2 regions of the Kinneretia aquatilis genome follow, and region 2 is predicted to be linked to the other one. Evidence: predicted binding sites of a transcription regulator. Region 2 holds the regulator's gene; the other holds the start of a gene.
The links. Region 2 encodes HrcA, which represses chaperone genes, less so after heat shock. Its sites were predicted from a motif close to TTAGCACTCNNNNNNNNNGAGTGCTAA; they were not measured.

Region 1: the regulator HrcA is predicted to act here: its motif matches at 3,148-3,174, upstream of rpoH (RNA polymerase sigma factor RpoH).

What each region holds. Positions count from the first base shown of each region.
Region 1 covers NZ_POSP01000003.1:1,538,944-1,548,289, reverse strand. The annotation lists gene C1O66_RS09875 (COX15/CtaA family protein) at 1-403, shown strand, start outside; gene cyoE (heme o synthase) at 501-1,421, shown strand; gene C1O66_RS09865 (SCO family protein) at 1,425-2,096, shown strand; gene rpoH (RNA polymerase sigma factor RpoH) at 2,181-3,101, opposite strand; gene C1O66_RS09855 (chemotaxis protein CheW) at 3,263-3,772, opposite strand; gene ychF (redox-regulated ATPase YchF) at 3,995-5,086, opposite strand; gene C1O66_RS09845 (FAD-dependent monooxygenase) at 5,316-6,428, shown strand; gene C1O66_RS09840 (DsbC family protein) at 6,450-7,193, shown strand; gene C1O66_RS09835 (DUF3429 domain-containing protein) at 7,320-7,805, shown strand; gene C1O66_RS09830 (M61 family metallopeptidase) at 7,810-9,346, shown strand, end outside.
Region 2 covers NZ_POSP01000003.1:1,869,796-1,879,141, reverse strand. The annotation lists gene C1O66_RS11295 (TonB-dependent receptor plug domain-containing protein) at 223-2,817, shown strand; gene rapZ (RNase adapter RapZ) at 2,883-3,845, opposite strand; gene recN (DNA repair protein RecN) at 3,842-5,593, opposite strand; gene C1O66_RS11280 (NAD kinase) at 5,597-6,472, opposite strand; gene hrcA (heat-inducible transcriptional repressor HrcA) at 6,541-7,560, shown strand; tRNA gene C1O66_RS11270 (tRNA-Ile) at 7,762-7,838, shown strand; gene C1O66_RS11265 (PEP-CTERM sorting domain-containing protein) at 8,059-9,252, opposite strand.

The DNA.
Region 1 (9,346 bases), 330 kb from region 2:
GTGGTGGCCGGCCATGGACTTTGAGCATGGCTTCACCCTATGGCGCGAGCTCGGGGTGGGCAAGGGCGGCGGCTGGCTGCCTTTTGAGGCCTTGACCGCCATTCACATGACCCACCGCTTGGGGGCCTTGCTGGTGTTCAGCGTCTTGTTGCTGTTCGCGTGGCGCCTGGCCGCCTCGGGTGAAGCCGGTCCCTGGCCGCGGCGTTTGCTGCTGGTGGCGGGCTGGCAGTTGCTCAGCGGCATGTCCAATGTGGTGCTCGATTGGCCCATCCTCGCTGCTTTGGCTCACACCGGCGGCGCCGCGATGCTGTTGACGCTGCTGGCGGCGCTGCTGGCCCAGATCGAGCAAGGCCAGCGCTCGGTGCGGGTGCAGGCCCTGCCGATCCGGCCCTTGGTTGCTTAGCGCCGCTGCCCTCGGTGGCTCTGCACGCGGGAGCCACGCTGAAAATTGTTTGCGCAGATCGCTGCTCAGCCCCCGAATCCCGATACCCTGATCCCTTATGTCTTCTACGCCCTCCGTCACCGCTGCCGTGCCTACCGCCTCGCGTTGGCAGCAGTTCTACCAACTGACCAAGCCACGGGTGGTGCAGCTGATCGTGTTTTGCGCCGTCATCGGCATGGCCCTGGCCGTGCCCGGTATGCCCAGCGGCGCGCAGTGGATCAGCATCGTCGCGGCCACCGTGGGCATCTGGCTGGTGGCCGGTGCGGCTGCGGCCTTCAACTGCCTGATCGAGCAGCAGATCGATGCCAAGATGAAGCGCACCGCCTGGCGCGCCACGGCCAAGGGCCAGCTGAGCCGCGCGCAGACGCTGAGCTTTTCGGCCCTGCTTTGCGGCATCGGCTCGGCGATTCTGTGGGTCTGGGTCAATCCGCTGACCATGTGGCTGACCTTTGCCACCTTTGTCGGCTATGCCGTCATCTACACCGTCATCCTCAAGCCCATGACACCGCAGAACATCGTCATCGGCGGTGCCTCGGGCGCCATGCCGCCGGTGCTGGGCTGGGCTGCGCTGCGGGGCGAGGTGGGGCCGGAGGCCCTGATCCTCTGCCTGATCATCTTTTTGTGGACGCCGCCGCATTTCTGGGCACTGGCCTTGTACCGGGTTGAGGATTACCGCAAGTCCGGCCTGCCCATGCTGCCCGTTACCCATGGCGGTGAATACACGCGATTGCAGATCTTTCTCTACACCTGGATCTTGCTGGCCGCGACCTTGCTGCCCTTCCTGACCGGCATGAGTGGCTGGATCTATCTGGCCAGTGCCCTGGCCCTGGGTCTGGGCTTTTGTGGCTACGCCTGGAAGCTGTGGCGAGGCTACTCGGACGAGCTGGCCCGCGCCACCTTCCGCTTCTCGATCTGGCATCTGTCGCTGCTGTTTGCAGCCTTGCTGCTCGACCACTATTTGCTGCCCTCGGGCGCTTGAGCCATGAAACGCACGACGAACTCCACTTCTTCTTCGCCCTTGCCCTCGCCCAAGGGCCTGAGCCGCCGCAGCCTGGCCGCCACCGGCCTGGCCTTTGCGCTGCTGGGCAGCCTGGCTGCCTGTGACCAGCTGGGCCTGGGTGGCGCGAGCAAGCTGGCCTTCAAGGGCGTGGACCTGACCGGCGCCGAGTACGCGCGCAGCCTCAACCTGCCCGACCAGGACGGCCGCAGCCGCAGCCTGGCCGATTTCAAGGGCAAGGTGGTGGTGGTGTTCTTTGGCTATACCCAATGCCCGGATGTCTGCCCCACCACCATGGCCGAGCTGGCCGAGGTCAAGCGCTCGCTGGGCGCCGAGGGCGAGCGCGTGCAGGGCGTGTTCGTCTCCGTCGACCCCGAGCGCGACACCCCCGCCTTGCTCAAGGCTTATATGGCCAGCTTCGACCCCAGTTTTGTGGCCCTGCGTGGCAGCGAAGAACAGACCAAGGCGGCGGCCAAGGAGTTCAAGGTGTATTACGCCAAGGTGCCCGGCAAGACCCCCGAGAGCTACACCCTGGACCACACCGCGGCCAGCTTCATCTTTGACCCCGAAGGCCGGGTGCGCGTGTTCTCGCGTTATGGCTCGGGCGCGCAAGCGCTGGCCGATGACATCAAGCTGCTGCTGGCGGAGAAGCGCTGAAGCTCGAAGCCAGCTGGCGCTTCGCCACGCCAAAAAGAAAACGGCCCCGGTAGGGGCCGTTTTTCATGGCGGGCAAGGGTCGGATCAGGCCGGGCTGAGTGCCTTGCGCATCTTCTTCATGGCCGCCACTTCGATCTGGCGGATGCGCTCGGCCGACACGCCGTACTCGGCCGCCAGCTCATGCAGGGTCATGCCGCCGGACGAATCGTCGTTGACCTTGAGCCAGCGCTCCTCGACGATGCGGCGGCTGCGCTCGTCCAGGGCTTCCAGCGCGCGGCTGATGCCGTCGCCGGCCAGCTCGTCGCGCGCCTGGGCTTCCAGCACGCGGGTCGGCTCCTGGCTGTCGTCGGCCAGGTAGGCGATGGGAGCGAAGCTCTCGCCGTCCTCGTCGCTTTGCGGCTCGAGCGCCACATCGCCGCCGGACATGCGGGTTTCCATCTCCAGCACTTCTTCCGGCTTGACGTTCAGTTCGCGCGCCACATGGGCCAGCTGCGCTTCGCTGAGACTGTTGCGGTGGGTTTGGTCGTCGGCCTGGTCTTCCTTCATGCTGTGCTTCATCGAGCGCAGATTGAAGAACAGCTTGCGCTGGGCCTTGGTCGTGGCGACTTTGACCATGCGCCAGTTGCGCAGCACGTACTCGTGGATCTCGGCCTTGATCCAATGCATGGCATAGCTGACCAGACGCACGCCCTGGTCCGGGTCGTAGCGCTTGACGGCCTTCATCAGGCCGACATTGCCTTCCTGGATCAGGTCGCCCTGGGGCAGGCCATAGCCCAGGTACTGGCGCGAGATCGACACCACCAGGCGCAGGTGCGAGAGCACCAGGCGGCCGGCGGCCTCGAGATCGCCGCTGTCACGCAAACGGCGGGCGGCCGAGCTTTCCTCTTCCGGGGTCAGCAGGGGCAGGCGGTTGACGGCGGAGATGTATGCATCCAGGTTGCCGAGCGAGGGCACCAGCGACCAGGGGTCACGGACCGTCAGAGCAGTGGGTGTAGACAAAGTCATCGCTTTCTTTCGCAAGCCGAACCTCAGCGGTTCCATGTGGTCAATATTAGCACTCTCGTTTAGTGAGTGCCAAATCGCTGGGGTTATTCCAGAAAGTGCATGAATATGCGCTTTCTGGTGAGTGCGCTCGCTAACTTAGAGCGGCGTCTCAGTCGCTTGCATCAATCCAGCAGGCCGAAATCGGGGCTGACGACCATGGTGTCGATGTCCAGCAGGATCAGCATGCGCTCGCCGATCTTGCCCAGACCGGTGATGAAGCGGGCGTCCAGCGCCGCCGCCACCTCGGGCCGCGGCTTGATTTCCTCGGCGCTGAGTTCCAGCACATCGGAGACCGAATCCACCACCACGCCGACGATGCGCTGCGCCACATTGAGCACGATCACCACGGTGAAGGCGTTGTACTCGCCGCTTTGACCCAGGCGCATGCGCAGGTCAACGATGGGCACGATGACGCCGCGCAGATTGACCACGCCCTTGATGAAATCGGGCGAATGGGCGACGCGGGTGGGCGGCTCGTAGGAGCGGATTTCCTGCACGCGCAGGATGTCGATGCCGTATTCCTCGCCACCGATGCGGAAGGTCAGGAATTGCCGCGTGTCATGGCGGGCCTGGCCGCCGGTGGGCTGCAGGGCTTGGGCACCAGAGGAGGGAACCAGTTCGTTTGAGCTCATGGATCGGTGGGCTTGTCTGCGGTGAAGTCGGAAGAGGGCCAGTCGGTGCTGAACGTCTCAGGTCCATTTTGCAACCATTGTGCGCCGCGCCATCGCTCGATCTGCTGCCACCGGGCCGGGTAATTTCCCCCATGGCCTGAAGCGCTTCGGCGCGGGGCGGCTGTCGCCCAGAAAAAAGCCCCGCCAGGGCGGGGCTGTTGTCGGCGGGGCGCAGGTCCCGGCTCAGACGTTGAAGAGGAAATTGAGCACGTCGCCATCCTTGACCACGTATTCCTTGCCTTCGGCGCGCATCTTGCCGGCGTCCTTGGCCCCTTGTTCGCCCTTGAAGGTGATGAAGTCTTCGAAGGCGATGGTTTGGGCGCGGATGAAGCCGCGTTCGAAATCGGTGTGGATCACACCAGCCGCCTGCGGGGCGGTGTCGCCCTTGTGGATGGTCCAGGCGCGCACTTCCTTCACGCCGGCGGTGAAGTAGGTCTGCAGGCCCAGCAGGCTGAAACCGGCGCGGATCAGGCGGTTCAGGCCCGGCTCGTCCTGACCCATTTCGGCCAGGAACATGGCGCGGTCTTCGTCGCTCATTTCCGACAGTTCGGCTTCGGTCTTGGCGCAGATGGCGACCACCGGGCCGTTCTGGGCGGCGGCGTACTCCTTCAGGCGGTCCAGGAAGGGGTTGTTCTCGAAGCCGTCTTCGGCCACGTTGCCCACGAACATGGCCGGCTTGGCCGTGATCAGGCACAGGGGCTTGAGGATGGCCTGCTCTTCCTTGCTGAAATCGATGGTGCGCACCGGCTTGGCCTGGTCCAGCGAAGCCTGGCACCGCTCCAGCACCTTGACCAGGGCGATGGCGTCCTTGTCACCGGCGCGGGCCACCTTGTTGTAGCGGTGCAGGCTCTTCTCGACCGTGCCCAGGTCGGCCAGGCAGAGCTCGGTCTGGATCACCTCGATGTCGGCGATCGGGTCGACTTTGCCGTTCACGTGGATCACGTTCGGGTCTTCGAAGCAGCGCACCACATTGACGATGGCGTCGGTTTCGCGGATGTGTGAGAGGAACTGGTTGCCCAGGCCTTCACCCTTGGAGGCACCGGCCACCAGGCCGGCGATGTCCACGAACTCGACGATGGCCGGCAGGATGCGCTCGGGCTTGACTATCTCGGCCAGGGCCTGCAGGCGCGGGTCCGGCAGTTCCACCACACCGACATTGGGTTCGATGGTGCAGAAGGGATAGTTCTCGGCGGCGATGCCGGCCTTGGTCAAGGCATTGAACAGGGTGGACTTGCCGACATTGGGCAGGCCGACGATGCCGCATTTGAGGCTCATGGAGGGCTTTCTGGGGAGCTGGGTTGGAGGCCGCGGTTGCGGCCGCTGAACAAGGCGGTCTGGGAGCCGGGCTGAGCCGATGGGGCGGCCGCCGGCTCGAAGCTGGGCGCGATTTTAGGCCAATGCGGAGCCGCGCTGCGCCGGCGCCGCTCCGGCCGGCCGAGTCGGGCGTGCAAAAGCAGCTTCCCCACTCGCCGCAGGCCTGGCCGGGCCTGCCTACAATGCCGCGATGCAAACATATGACGTCCTGGTGCGTGGCAGCGGCTGCGTCGGTCGCAGCTTGGCCTTGGCCCTCGGGGCCCAGGGCCTGCGCGTGGCCCTGCTCGGCAGCGCCGAAGCCACGCCCGCCCAGCGGGAGGACGTTCGCAGTTACGCGCTCAACGCTGCGGCCGTGCGACTGCTTCGCGAGCTCAAAGTTTGGGATTCCTTGCCGCCCAGCGCCCTCAGCCCGGTCTACGACATGAAGATCCACGGCGATGCGCCGGGCTCACTGCTCGAGTTCTCGGCCTGGAGTCAGGGTGTGTCGGAACTGGCCTTCATTGTGGACGCCGGTGCGCTGGAACAACAACTGGCCGTGGCTTTGCGCTTTGCGCCCCATGTGCAGCTGGTGGACTCCCCGGTGCCCGCCGCGCTGACGGCACTCTGTGAAGGCCGTGCCTCGGCTGCACGGGCCGAGCTGGGCGTGAAATTCGAACTCAACAGCTATGGGCAGCGCGGCATTGCGGCCCGCCTGCGCTGCGATCGGCCGCACCAGGGCGTGGCCCGGCAATGGTTCCGCTCGCCCGATGTGCTGGCCTTGCTGCCCATCGCGGCGCCGGAGGCGGGCGCTTCCTATGGTTTGGTCTGGTCGGTGCCGGAGGCTCGGGCCGAGGAGCTTCTGGCGCTGGATGAGGCCAGCTTTGAAGCGGCGCTGAATGACATCTGTGGCGCCGAGGTCGGTGCGCTGAGCCTGGCCAGCGCACGCGGTACGTGGCCGCTGGCCTTGGCTCGTGCCGAGCCGGTTCAGGGGCCCGGCTGGGTTTTGCTGGGCGACGCGGCGCATCTGGTGCATCCGCTGGCCGGCCAGGGTTTGAACCTGGGTCTGGCGGACGTGGCGGCCTTGGCCCGCGTGTTGGCCGGGCGCGAAAGCTGGCGCCCTTTGGGCGACGAGCGTCTTTTGCGCCGCTATGCTCGCGAGCGCCAACTGGACACCTGGGCCATGGGCGAGCTGACCGACGGGCTGCTGCGATTGTTTGCCAGTGATCTGGAGCCGGTGCGCCGTTTGCGCAACCAGGGCCTGAGCACCTTGAATACCCTTTCCCCCTTGAAGCGCTGGCTCACAGCGCGGGCGCTTGGCGCCTGAGACCTCCCCAACTTCTTCTCCATGAGTCTGACAACAATGCTGAACTTGAAGACCCTGGCGGTGGCGAGTCTCGCCGCCAGCCTGCCCTTGGTGGCCGCAGCCAACGAAGCGGTGATCCGCAAGAGCCTGGGCGAGAAGTTGCCCGGCATGCCCAAGATCGAGGAGGTGCGGCAAAGCGCGCTGCCGGGTTTGTGGGAAGTGCGCATCGGCAACGAGATCCGCTACACCGACCCGACCGGCAGCTATCTGGTTGAGGGCGAGCTGATCGATTTGCGCACCCGCAAGAACCTCACCGAAGAGCGCCTGAACAAGATCAACCAGGTCGACTTTGCGGCCCTGCCGCTGAAAGACGCCGTGGTCTGGAAGAACGGTAACGGCAAGCGCCGCATCGCCGTATTTGCCGACCCGAATTGTGGCTACTGCAAGCGCTTCGAACGCGCCCTGCAAGACGTCAAGGACATCACCGTCTACACCTTTCTGGTGCCCATCCTCGGTGGTGACTCCGCGGAAAAGGCACGCTCGATTTGGTGCGCCAAGGACGCTACGGTCAGTTGGCAAGGCTGGATGTTGGACGGCAAGGCGCCGGTCAAACCGCTCGCCGCCTGCGACGATGGTGCCATCGAACGCAATACGGCCATGATGCGCCGCTTCCACGTCAATGGCACGCCGGCCATCTTCTTTGAAGATGGCAGCCGCGTGCCGGGCGCCCTGGGGGCCGAGCAGTTGGAGAAGCGACTTCAGGCCGTGTCCGCCACCAAGTCCTGAGCCAGCCAACTGGCAGCGGCTGCAGCGGCTGAGTGATTCAGCAGGGCTTCAGCCGCTTTTTCTTGCCGCTGGCCGGGGCCCTCGCTGAATGGCCCCTGAATTCTTGTTGACCCGGAGCATCCCTGCATGTCTGCCGCCCCTAGTGCCGAGCCCCCCAAGCCGATGAACACGCTCTCTCCTCTGCCATTGCACCCGGTGGCATTGAAGCTGGGACATCTGGGCCTCCTGCCCTTTGTGGCCGGGGCCGTGCTGATCTGGCTGATCGGTGACCGCAACCTCGAGGCCCATGCCTTCGTGACCCTGGCCACTTCGGCCTATGCGGCCTTGGTGATCTCATTTCTCGGCGGCATCTACTGGGGCTTTGCTTTTCGCATGCCCGAGGCCACGGCCCAGCCCTTTGTCTGGGGCATCATGCCCTCGCTGGGCGCCTGGGTGGCGGTGGTGATGCCAGCCTATGCCGGCCTGGTCTTGCAAGGCGGCATGTTGATCATTTGCTATCTGGTGGATCGTCGGCTTTACCCCGCGTTTGGCGCTGCAGCCTGGCTGACCTTGCGTTTCCGTCTGAGCGCAGGCGCTGCCCTGTGCTGCTTCCTGGCGGCGGCAGGGAGCTGAGACCGTGGCCGATATTCGTTATCGCATCGAGCTCGATCGGGCGCGCGAACACCAGTTCCTGGTCACCCTGACCTTGGCCGCACCGGCGGCCGAGCAGACCGTCAGTCTGCCGGCCTGGATTCCGGGCAGCTATCTGCTGCGCGAGTTTGCTCGCCACCTGAGCGGCCTCACGGCCAGCCAGGGCAGCCGCGAGCTGGAGCTGGAGCAAGTGGACAAGGCCAGCTGGCGCGTCGCGTGCAGCGGCCGCAGCGCCTTGGTGCTGCGCTACCGTGTTTATGCATTTGATCCTTCGGTGCGCGCCGCCTTTCTGGACGTCGAGCGCGGCTTCTTCAACGGCAGCAGCCTGTGCCTGCGCATCCATGGACGCGAAGACCAGCCTCATGTGCTGGAACTGGCCGGCTTGCCCGAGGGCTGGCAGGTGGCCACAGCGATGCCGCAGAACGCTGATGGCAGCTATGTCGCGGCCGACTATGACGAGTTGATCGATCATCCCTTTGAGCTGGGGTGCTTCTGGCAGGCGCGGTTCAGTGCCTGCGGCGTGGAGCATCAGCTGGTGGTCAGCGGCGCCTTGCCGTCCTTTGATGGCGAGCGCCTGCTGGCTGACACCCAGCGCATCTGCGAGGCGCAGATCCAGTTCTGGCATGGCCCGATGGGCAAGCGGCGCAGCCCCTTGCCCTTTGAGCGTTATGTCTTCTTCCTGAATACCGTGGACGAGGGCTATGGCGGTCTGGAGCACCGCGCCAGCACGGCCTTGCTGTCACCGCGCCGGGATCTGCCGCGTCATGGTCAGACCGAAAGCAGCGAGGGCTATGTCCGCCTGCTCGGCTTGATCAGCCACGAGTACTTTCACACCTGGAACGTCAAGCGCCTGCGTCCGGCCAATTACCTGCGCCTGGATTACGCCCAGGAGAACTACACCGAGCTGCTGTGGTTCTTCGAGGGCTTCACTTCCTACTACGACGAGTTGATGCTGGTGCGCACCGGCCTGATCGACGAGTCGCGCTACCTCAAGCTGCTTTCCGCCACCCTCAGCGGTGTCCTTGCGACGCCGGGGCGCAAGGTGCAGAGCGTGGCCATGGCCAGCTTCGATGCCTGGGTCAAGTACTACCGCCAGGATGAGAACTCGCCCAACAGCACCATCAGCTATTACGGCAAGGGCGCTTTGCTGGCCCTCGCCTTGGATTTGACCCTGCGTCTGCGGCATGCCGATGGAGAGCCCGCCACCAGTCTCGATGAGCTGATGCGGGGGCTGTGGCAGCGTCATGCGGCGGGAGAGGGAGCCACGGGCGGAATCCGCGAGGCCGACATCCTGAATCTGTTGGCTGAGCTGGGTGGGCCGGCTGTCGCTCAGCAGTTGGCGCAGTGGGTGCATGGCACCGAGGATCTGCCCTTGCTGCCCTTGTTTGAGCGCCTGGGCGTGCAACTGCGCGCCGACAAGCAAACCCTGGCCCAGCGCCTGGGCCTGCGTCTCCATGACGCCAGCGGCCCGATCAGCGTCAAGCAGGTGCTGGCAGGCTCGGCCGCTGCCACCTCGGGCCTGT
Region 2 (9,346 bases):
CGGATCGAGCCGCGGCGCCCTCCGCCCGCCTCACAACCCCCCCCCCTCCGTTTGAAGCTCTGCAGCTGCCCGCCGGCAGCCCTTGCAGACGGCTTCACCACGCCTTTTTTTCCGTGTGCCCCGCGCAGCGACCGATCGGCGCTGTCGCTGGCTTGGCTTCGCCTTGCCTCCTTTTCGCTGCGCAGGTTTCACCTCGTTTCCATCCTTTCGCCGTCACCCATCATGTCTCTGAAGCCTTCTCTCCTGGCCGCCGCCCTGGCCGCGGTCTTTCTGCCGACCGCCCATTCGCAAACCACCGAGCCCGAGGGCGCCAAGCGCCTGGAGCGCGTCACCGTCACTGGCTCGAACATCGTCAGCCTCAAGCGCGAGGGCGCCAACCCGGTGCAGGTGCTGAGCGCGGCCGACATCAAGGCCAGCGGCAAGACCAGCCTGCCCGAGGTGTTGCGCCTGATCGCCGCCAACAGCGGCAACAGCTTCAACGAGCAGTTCACCGGCAGCTTCTCCGCCGGCACGGCCGGCCTGTCCCTGCGTGGCTTGGGCCAGCAGAACACCTTGGTGCTGGTCAACGGCCGGCGCGTGGCGCCCTATGCCACGGCGCAGAACATGCAGGATGTGTTCACCGATCTGAACAGCCTGCCTCTGGCCGCCGTGCGCCGCATCGATGTGCTCAAGGACGGCGCCTCGTCCATCTACGGCTCGGACGCCATCGCCGGCGTGGTCAATATCGTGCTCTACGACGACTTCCAGGGCACCGAGGCCCGCGTGGGCCTGGGCCGTTCGACCGAGGGCACGGGCCAGAGCGAGCGCAGCTTCGAGCTGCGCCATGGCTTCGGCGATCTGGCACGCGAAGGCTTCAACCTGACGCTGAGCTTCGACGCACTCAAGCGCGACCGCCTGGACCAGAGCCAGGTCGCCTGGCTGCGCGACAACGATTTCCGCGGCGAGCCCGGCGGCACCCTGGCCTGGGTGGCGACCAACTACCTCGGCAGCGATCCCACCAACAAGCTCGGCGGCGTGCAAGGCCCGCTGCAGCTGATCAACTACGGCGACCTGACCCCCGGCAAGACCGGCACCGTGCTGGCCTACAACCCGGCGGCCTACAAGACCCTGATCCCCGGTGCCGAGCGCTACCACGGCTCGGCCCGCGCGACCTGGCGCCTGACGGAGGACGTCGAGGCCTATGCCGAGCTGCTGCTGGGCAGCTCGCGGGCCGACCTGATCTTCGGTGCGCCCCTGTCCGTCTCTAGCAGCCTGCGCGCCTGGAACGACAAGACCCAGTCGCTGGACACCATCTCGGTCGCCCTGCCCAAGAACCATCCCAACTACCCGACCAGCGGCTCGGCCGTGCTGAACGCCACCTTGTTCGACCTGGGCACCCGCTTCAAGCAAGACGCCGTGCAGTTCCAGCGTGTGCTGACCGGCGCCCGCGGCACCACCGGCCCATGGGATTGGGAGGCCTCCTTCACCCAGTCCAGCAGCCGCCTGCGCGAGACGGTGCAGAACTTCGGCAACCGCTATGAGTTCGAGCGCGCGCTCAAGGCCGGCAGCTACAACTTCGCCGACCAGAGCTTGAACAGCGAGGCCCAGCGCCAGGCCCTGCGCATTTCCACCCTGCGACCGGCCAGTGCCGAGCTGATCGCCCTCGACGCCAGCGCCTCGACCGAGCTGACCCGCCTGCCGGCCGGCCCCCTGGGCTTCGCGCTGGGTGTGCAGCTGCGCCGCGAGAGCATGGATTCGCGCACCTCGGAGCAGGTGCTCAGCGGCACCGAGCTGCGCCCGGCCATCAACATCATCCAGGGCGGCCGCACGGTGGGCGCGGCCTTTGCGGAATTCAATGTGCCCCTGCTCAAGAGCCTGAGCCTGAACCTCGCCGCCCGCGCTGACCGCTACAGCGATTTCGGCTCCGCCGTCTCGCCCAAGGCCAGCCTGCGCTACCAGCCGCTGGACAGCCTGGTGCTGCGCGCCAATGTCTCGCAAGGCTTCCGCGCGCCCTCGTTGCCCGAGATCACGCAGAGCACCGGCGTCAGCTACGGCTCGGTGATTGACCCTCGTGACCCGATCTCGCCCACCGTGGCCCGCGGCGTCACCAACCTGACCGCCGCCAACCCGAACTTGAAGCCCGAGCGGGCCAATAACTTCAACTTCGGTGTGGTGCTTTCGCCCGATGCGCAAAGCCAGATCAGCGTCGATTACTTCAACATCCGTCAGAAGGACTTGATCGACACCGAGACGGCCGACTTCATCATCGCCAACGAGGCGCGCCTGCCCGGCCGCGTGCTGCGCGACGAGCAGGGTCGCATCGTCTCGCTGACCCGCCAGTTCAAGAACCAGGGCACGCGCCGCGTCTCGGGCTTTGACATCGAGGCCAGCCGCAGCTTTGCGCTCGGCGGCGCCGGCCGCCTCAAGCTCAAGACCCAGCTGAGCCGCCTGCTGCAGTTCACCCTGCCGCCGGCCGAAGGCGAGGCCGCCGTCAACGGCGCGGGCAGCAACGAGTTCGGCTCCCTGCCGGCCTGGCGCAGCAGCACCAGCGCTGTGTGGAGCCTGGGCGACTGGACCAGCACCCTGAGCTGGAACCGCGTCGGCAGCTACACCCAAACCTACCGCCCGCGACCCGAGATCGCCGAGCGGGTGCGCGCCATCAACACCGTGGATCTGAATGTGGACTGGCAGCTCAGCCGCCAGCTGCAGGCCACGCTGACCCTGCAAAACTTCAGCGATGCCAAGCTGCCCTGGGATGCCTCGACCGGCAGCTACGACTACAGCCAGGGCGACCCGCGCGGCCGCTTCCTGAGCCTCAAGGCCAGCTACCGCTTCTGAGCTTCCTCCTCACATAGACAAAAGCCCCGCATGCGGGGCTTTTTTCATGGCGAAAGCAAAGGCGCTCAGCGCGCGTCCAGCTCGCGGTGGCGTTTGAGCACCGGCCCATGCTTGCCGAACAGGCGGGCCAGGGTTTCGACCAGATAGACCGAGCGGTGCTGGCCGCCGGTGCAGCCGATGGCCACGGTCAGATAACTGCGCTGATCGGCGGCAAAGTTGGGCAGCCAGCGGTTCAGGAACTCGCCGATCTGCTTGAACATCACCTGCACCTCGGGCTGGGCCTGCAGGAAATCGGCCACCGGCTTGTCGCGCCCGGTCAGCGGCCGCAGCTCGCGGTCGTAATAGGGGTTGGGCAGCACGCGCACATCGAACACAAAGTCGGCATCGCTGGGCACGCCGTGCTTGAAGGCAAAGGACTCGAACACCAGGGTCAGCTTGTTGCTGGGCGCCAGCACCAGATCGCGCACCCAGGCGCGCAGCTGGGCGGGGCGCAGCTGGCTGGTGTCCAGCACGGTGGATTCCACGCGCAGGGCGGCGAGCATCTCGCGCTCCAGCTCGATGGCTTCCAGCAGGGCGCGGTGGCCGTTGTCCGAGCCACCGTGGCCGCCGCGGGTGCGCGATTCGCCGCCGTCCAGCTCGCCGAACTGGCTGGTCTCGTCGATGCGCAGCGGGTGCGGGCGGCGCGTTTCCGAGAAGCGCCGCATCAGGGTCTCGGTGTTGGCATCCAGAAAGATCGAGCGGATGGACACGCCCGAGGCGCGCAGCTGCTTGAACAGGGGCAGCAGCAGGGGCAGGGAGCCGGCGCTGCGCACATCGACCGCAATCGCCACCCGGCGCTCGCCGCGCTGGGCTTCGAGCTTGAGGAAGTCCAGCAGCAGCTCGGCCGGCAGGTTGTCCACGCAGAAGAACTCGGCATCTTCCAGCGCATGCATGGCCAGCGACTTGCCGCCGCCGGACATGCCGGTCACCAGGACCACCGAGCTGGCTTCGGCTTGGGCGGCATCGTAGGGGGATGTCGTCGTGCTCATGAACGTGCTTTCTTGGCCTTGCCGGCGGAAGGAGAAGAGGGGGAAGAGAGAGAAGAAGGGCTCGTGTTCGCAGCGTCCAGGGCCGACAGGTCCAGCATCTCCTGGGCATGGGCCTGGGCGGCCGAGGAGAGGCGCTCGCCGCCCAGCATGCGCGCGATTTCGGCCACGCGGGTTTCGCCCAGCACCGGCTGCACATCGCTGCAGGTCTGGCCGCCGCGCAAGGCCTTGGCCACCACCAGATGGTGGTCGGCACAGGCCGCCACCTGGGGCAGGTGGGTGACGGCCAGCACCTGGCGGCTGCGGCCCAGCTGCTTCATCAGCCGGCCTACGGTCTCGGCCACGGCGCCGCCGACGCCGGCGTCGATTTCGTCAAAGATCAAGGTGCCCACGCCGGCATTCACGCCGGTGCCTGTCTTCTGGCAGGTGGTCACGGCAATCGCCAGGGCGATGCGCGAGAGCTCGCCGCCCGACGCCACCTTGGCCAGCGGCCGCGGTGCGCTGCCGGCATGGCCGGCCACCAGGAACTCGGCCGACTCCTGGCCGTAGCTTTGCGGCTGTTCCTGCGGCAGCAAGGCGATGTCGAACTGGCCGCCGTTCATGCCCAGCAGCTGCATGGCCGCGGTGACGGCGCTGGCCAGGGCCGGGGCCGCTTGCGCGCGTGCCGCGCTGACCCGGCGGGCTTCGGCATCAAAGGCCTTGCGGGCCGCGGCCAGGCTGGTTTGCAGGGCGGCCAGATCGGTGGCGGCGTCCAGCGCGGCCAGCTCCTCGCGCCACTGCGCATGCAGGGCCGGCAGCTCCTGCGGCGGGCGGCGGTAGCGGCGGGCCAGGGTCAGCCAGGCGGAGACGCGCTCGTCCAGCTCTTCCATGCGGCCGGGTTCACCATCGGCCTTGTGCAGATAGGCGCTGAGGGTGTGGCTGGCGTCCTGGATCTGGGCCTGGGCGCCACGCAGCGCTTCCACTGCCGGGGCCAGGCGGGCGTCGTACTCGAGCACATCTTCCAGCCGGTCCAGTGCGTCGCCGGTCAGGCCTTCGGCCGTGCTGTCCTCGGCTTCGCTGAGCGCGTTCAGCGCGGCGCGCACCGCGTCGAGCAGCGATTGCGCATGCGAGAGCCGCTGGTGCTCGGCATTGAGTTCGTCCCACTCGTCGGCGCCCGGGGCCAGGCGGTCGATCTCGCCGATCTGCCAGGCCAGGCGTTCGCGCTCGCTGAGCAGCTCGTTCTGGCGCGTCTGCGCGGCGTCCAGCGCTTCGCTGGCGCGCTTCCAGTCGGCGAATGCGGCGGCCAGGGGGCGGGTGTCGAGGTCGGCGTACTGGTCCAGCAGCTCGCGCACCGAGGCCGGGCGGGTCAGGCCTTGCCAGGCGTGCTGGCCGTGGATGTCCAGCAGGCTGTCGGCCAGCTCGCGCAGCTGGCTCACGGTGGCGGCGCTGCCATTGATCCAGGCGCGGCTCTTGCCCTGGCTGTCGATCACGCGGCGCAGCAACAGGCTGGCGCCCTCGGATTCAAAACCGGCTTCGTCCAGCCAGCCGCTCAGGTGCGCGGGGCAGTCAAACTCGGCCGAGATCTCGGCGCGCGCCGCGCCTTCGCGCACCACGCCGGCATCGCCGCGCTGGCCCAGGGCCAGCTGCAGCGCGTCGATCAGGATGGACTTGCCGGCTCCGGTCTCGCCGGTCAGCACCGAAAAGCCGGCGCCAAAATCGAGCTCCAGCTCGGGCACGATGACGAAGTCACGCAGACTCAGGCGTCGCAACATGGTTCAGCTCACCCCTTCGTACCAGCGCAGCTTGCGGCGCAGGGTGGCGTAATAGCTCCAGCCCTTGGGGTGCAGGAAGCAGACCTGGTGGGCCGAGCGGCGCACAGTGATGCGGTCGCCGTGCAGCAGGCTGGCCAGGCTTTGCATATCGAAATTGACGCTGGCATCGCGCCCGGCCACGATCTCCATGCGCACCTCGCCGGTGTCCGGCAGCACGATGGGCCGGTTGGACAGGGTGTGCGAGGCGATCGGCACCAGCAGCCAGCCGCCGATGCTGGGGTGCATGATGGGGCCGCCGGCCGAGAGGGCGTAGGCGGTGGAGCCGGTGGGCGAGGCGACGATCACACCGTCGGCCCGCATATTGGCCACGAACTCGTCGCCCACATCGATGCGCAGCTCCACCATGCTGGCGGTGGCGCCGCGGCTGACCACCACATCGTTCAAGGCCAGGCCGTCGAAGATGCTCTCGCCATCGCGCCAGACCGAGCCTTCCAGCATGGAGCGCTTTTCGGTCTCGAAATCGCCGTCCAGAATCGGCGCCAGCGCTTCCTGAAACTTCTCCAGCGAGATGTCGGTGATGAAGCCCAGGCGGCCCTGGTTGATGCCCACCAGCGGGATGCCATGCGGCGCCATCTCGCGCGCGAAACCGAGCATGGTGCCGTCACCGCCGACGACGATGGCCAGGTCGCAGCGCGAGCCCAGCTCCTCGGTCGTCAAGGCCTCGAAGGCCGTCATGCCGGTGTTGAGGGCGGTCTCGCTTTCGAGGGAAACATCGAGGCCTTGCCGCATCAGAAAATCGGCAATCTCCTCCAGAATCGGGCGTATGCCGCGGGCCTGGTGTTTGCCGACGATTGCCACATGTTGGAAACGTTTGGCCATAGCGAAGAATTACACCACAGCACTATGTCAGTCCGCTGAAGGCGGGCGCCAGTCCCTACAATGCCGCCATGCTCGACGAGCGATCCAAATCCCTGCTGAAAACCCTGGTCGAACGCTATATCGCGGACGGCCAACCTGTCGGTTCCCGCACCCTGTCCAAAGCCTCGGGCCTGGAGCTGAGTCCTGCCACCATCCGCAATGTGATGGCCGATCTGGAAGAGCTGGGCCTGATCGCCAGCCCCCACACCAGCGCCGGCCGCATCCCCACGGCGCGCGGCTACCGGCTCTTTGTCGACACCATGCTGACCGCCCAGCCCGGCCTGGTGGTGCCCGATGACCGGCCGATCGAGGCCCAGATCCAGCCCGACCAGCCCCAGCGCGTGATCGCCAGCGCCGCGCATCTGCTGTCCAGCCTGTCCAATTTCGTCGGCGTGGTCACCGCGCCGCGCAAGCCCAGCGTTTTTCACCACATCGAGTTCCTGCGCCTGGGCGAGCGCCGCGTGCTGGTCATCATGGTCTCGCCCGATGGCGATGTGCAGAACCGCGTCATCTTCACCGCCCAAGACCACAGCCAGGCCGAGCTGGCCGAGGCCAGCAACCGCCTCAACGCCAGCTACGCCGGCCTGAGCCTCGAGGCCGTGCGCGAGCGCCTCAAGAGCGAGGTGGACCAGCTGCGCAGCGAAATCTCCGGCCTGATGAGCGCAGCGGTCCAGGTGGGCAGCGAAGCCATGGCCGACGAGCAGGAGCGCGTCATCATCTCCGGCGAGCGCAATCTGCTCACCGTGCAGGACTTCTCCAACGATATGGGCAGCCTGCGCCGCCTGTTCGATATGTTCGAGCAAAAGACGCAGCTCATGCGCCTGCTCGACGTCTCCAGCCGCGCCGAAGGCGTGCGCATCTACATCGGCGGTGAGAGCCAGGTCGTGCCCTTCGAGGAACTCTCCATCGTCTCCTCGCCCTACGAAGTCAATGGCCAGGTCGTCGGCACCCTGGGCGTCATCGGCCCCACCCGCATGGCCTACGACCGCATGATCCAGATCGTGGACATCACCTCGCGGATGGTGAGTCAGGCGCTGTCGCAGAAATAAAGGGCGGGGAGGGGCGCACCGCGTGGGTGGTGATTGAGTGAACGGGTGAACAGGTGAACACCTGCGGGTCAGGCTGCTTCACGATTCACGAGCCCCTTAGGCCCCCAGCCCTCGCCCGCGGCGCCCCCTATACAATCGCGGGCTTCGTCGGTGCAAGGCCGGCGATTTTTTCATCTTCTCCAAGGGTCGCAAGTCCCCCGGGGGCCGTTAGCTCAGTTGGTTAGAGCAGGGGACTCATAATCCCTTGGTCACAGGTTCAAGTCCTGTACGGCCTACCAGTCATCCCATCCAAGCCACACCCATTTCGCGGTGCGCGGTCGAGGTTTGCCGCCGTTTGCCGCACTCTTTGCCTCACTTTTTCAGGAATCACCGGGTCAGGGGTGGCTGGATGTTTATTGCAATCTCCCTTTCGCGAAAAAGCCCGCAGTTGCGGGCGTGAAGGCAAGGCGTGAAGCCGTGCGAGATGAGGAATCGGGAACTCTGAGGGCCCGGAGTGGGTCAGCGCTGAGGTGAGTTTGTCGGAGTGGCCTTGGCACGGCGGCGGCTGAGGACGCCCAGCCAGCCGAGGCCGCCCAAGGTCAGCACCCAGCTCTCCGGCTCCGGCACGCTGGACACCAGGGTCATTTGGTAGGCATGGACCTGGCCGTTGTGGACGGCTGTGCCGATGATGCTGCCGTTGTCGGCGATGGCCATGGCGGAGGCGCTGGTGTTGGTGCTGAAGTCCCAGTCGCTGCCGGCGGGCAGCAGGCTTTGGAGGGTGTAGGTGTTGCCGTCGGCGTAGAGAAAAGGGATGGAGAACTCGCCGCCGGCGTTGCCGACCACCCAGCCTTTGTCGTTGACGCCGCTGCCCGAGCCGTTGGAGGTGTTCGGGGGCAGGCTGATGGCTTTCATTCCTTGGCTGGCCGACCAGATGAAGGGGCTGCTCTCGCTGCTGTAGATGCTGCTGGAGCCGACCACAGAGCCGTTGTTGCTGACGCCGAAATTGATGGCCGAGTTATGGCCGGGCAGGGCGCCGAGGCTGCTCATCTCGCCGGTGGCCGAGTTGTAGACCATGCCGACGATGAGAGCGAGATCGCTGGGATCGGTGCCGATGCCCACCACCAGGCCGGCGTCGTTGACGCCAAAGGCCTCGGTCATGAAACTGCCGTTGGCCGTGGTGGCGTTGATGATCTGGCTGCTGCCGGTGGCGGCATTGAAGAGCACGGCGCGGTCGCCGTCCTGCGAGCCGGCGCGGCCGACGATGAGGCCGCTGTTGTTGACGGCGTTCGCGGCACCCCAGCCATAGCCCTCGGGCAGGGCCAGGGCTGTGACGCTGCCGTTCGGGTTCCACATCACCGGCAGGGGGGCGGTGCCGAACCAGGTGGCGGCCGACACGCCGACCGTGAGGCCGGCGTTGTTGACACCGTGAGCGGTGGCGAACTGGCGGCCGTCGATATTGCCCAGCGCCTGCATGCCGCCCTGAGCGCTCCAGCGATAGGCCTGGTCCTGGCTGTCGGACGAGCGGCCGACCACAAAGCTGCCGTTGCGCGAGCTGCCAAAGGCTTGCGAGAACTCGCCATTGCCGATGACGCCGAGGTCGACGATGGTGTAGCTGGGCGCATCGGCCTGTGCGCCGCTGGCGAAGGCGGCCGCGGCACTGAGGGTCAGGGCCTGGATCAGAAGGCGGTGCTTGCGGTTCGAGGAGGTGGGCATGTTGGGATTCATACGGCGTGGGCTGTGCTGAGAGAGAAAGGTGGAAAAACAGGGGCCAGAAAAGCAAGTGAAGGCCACCCGATACCGCGATGCG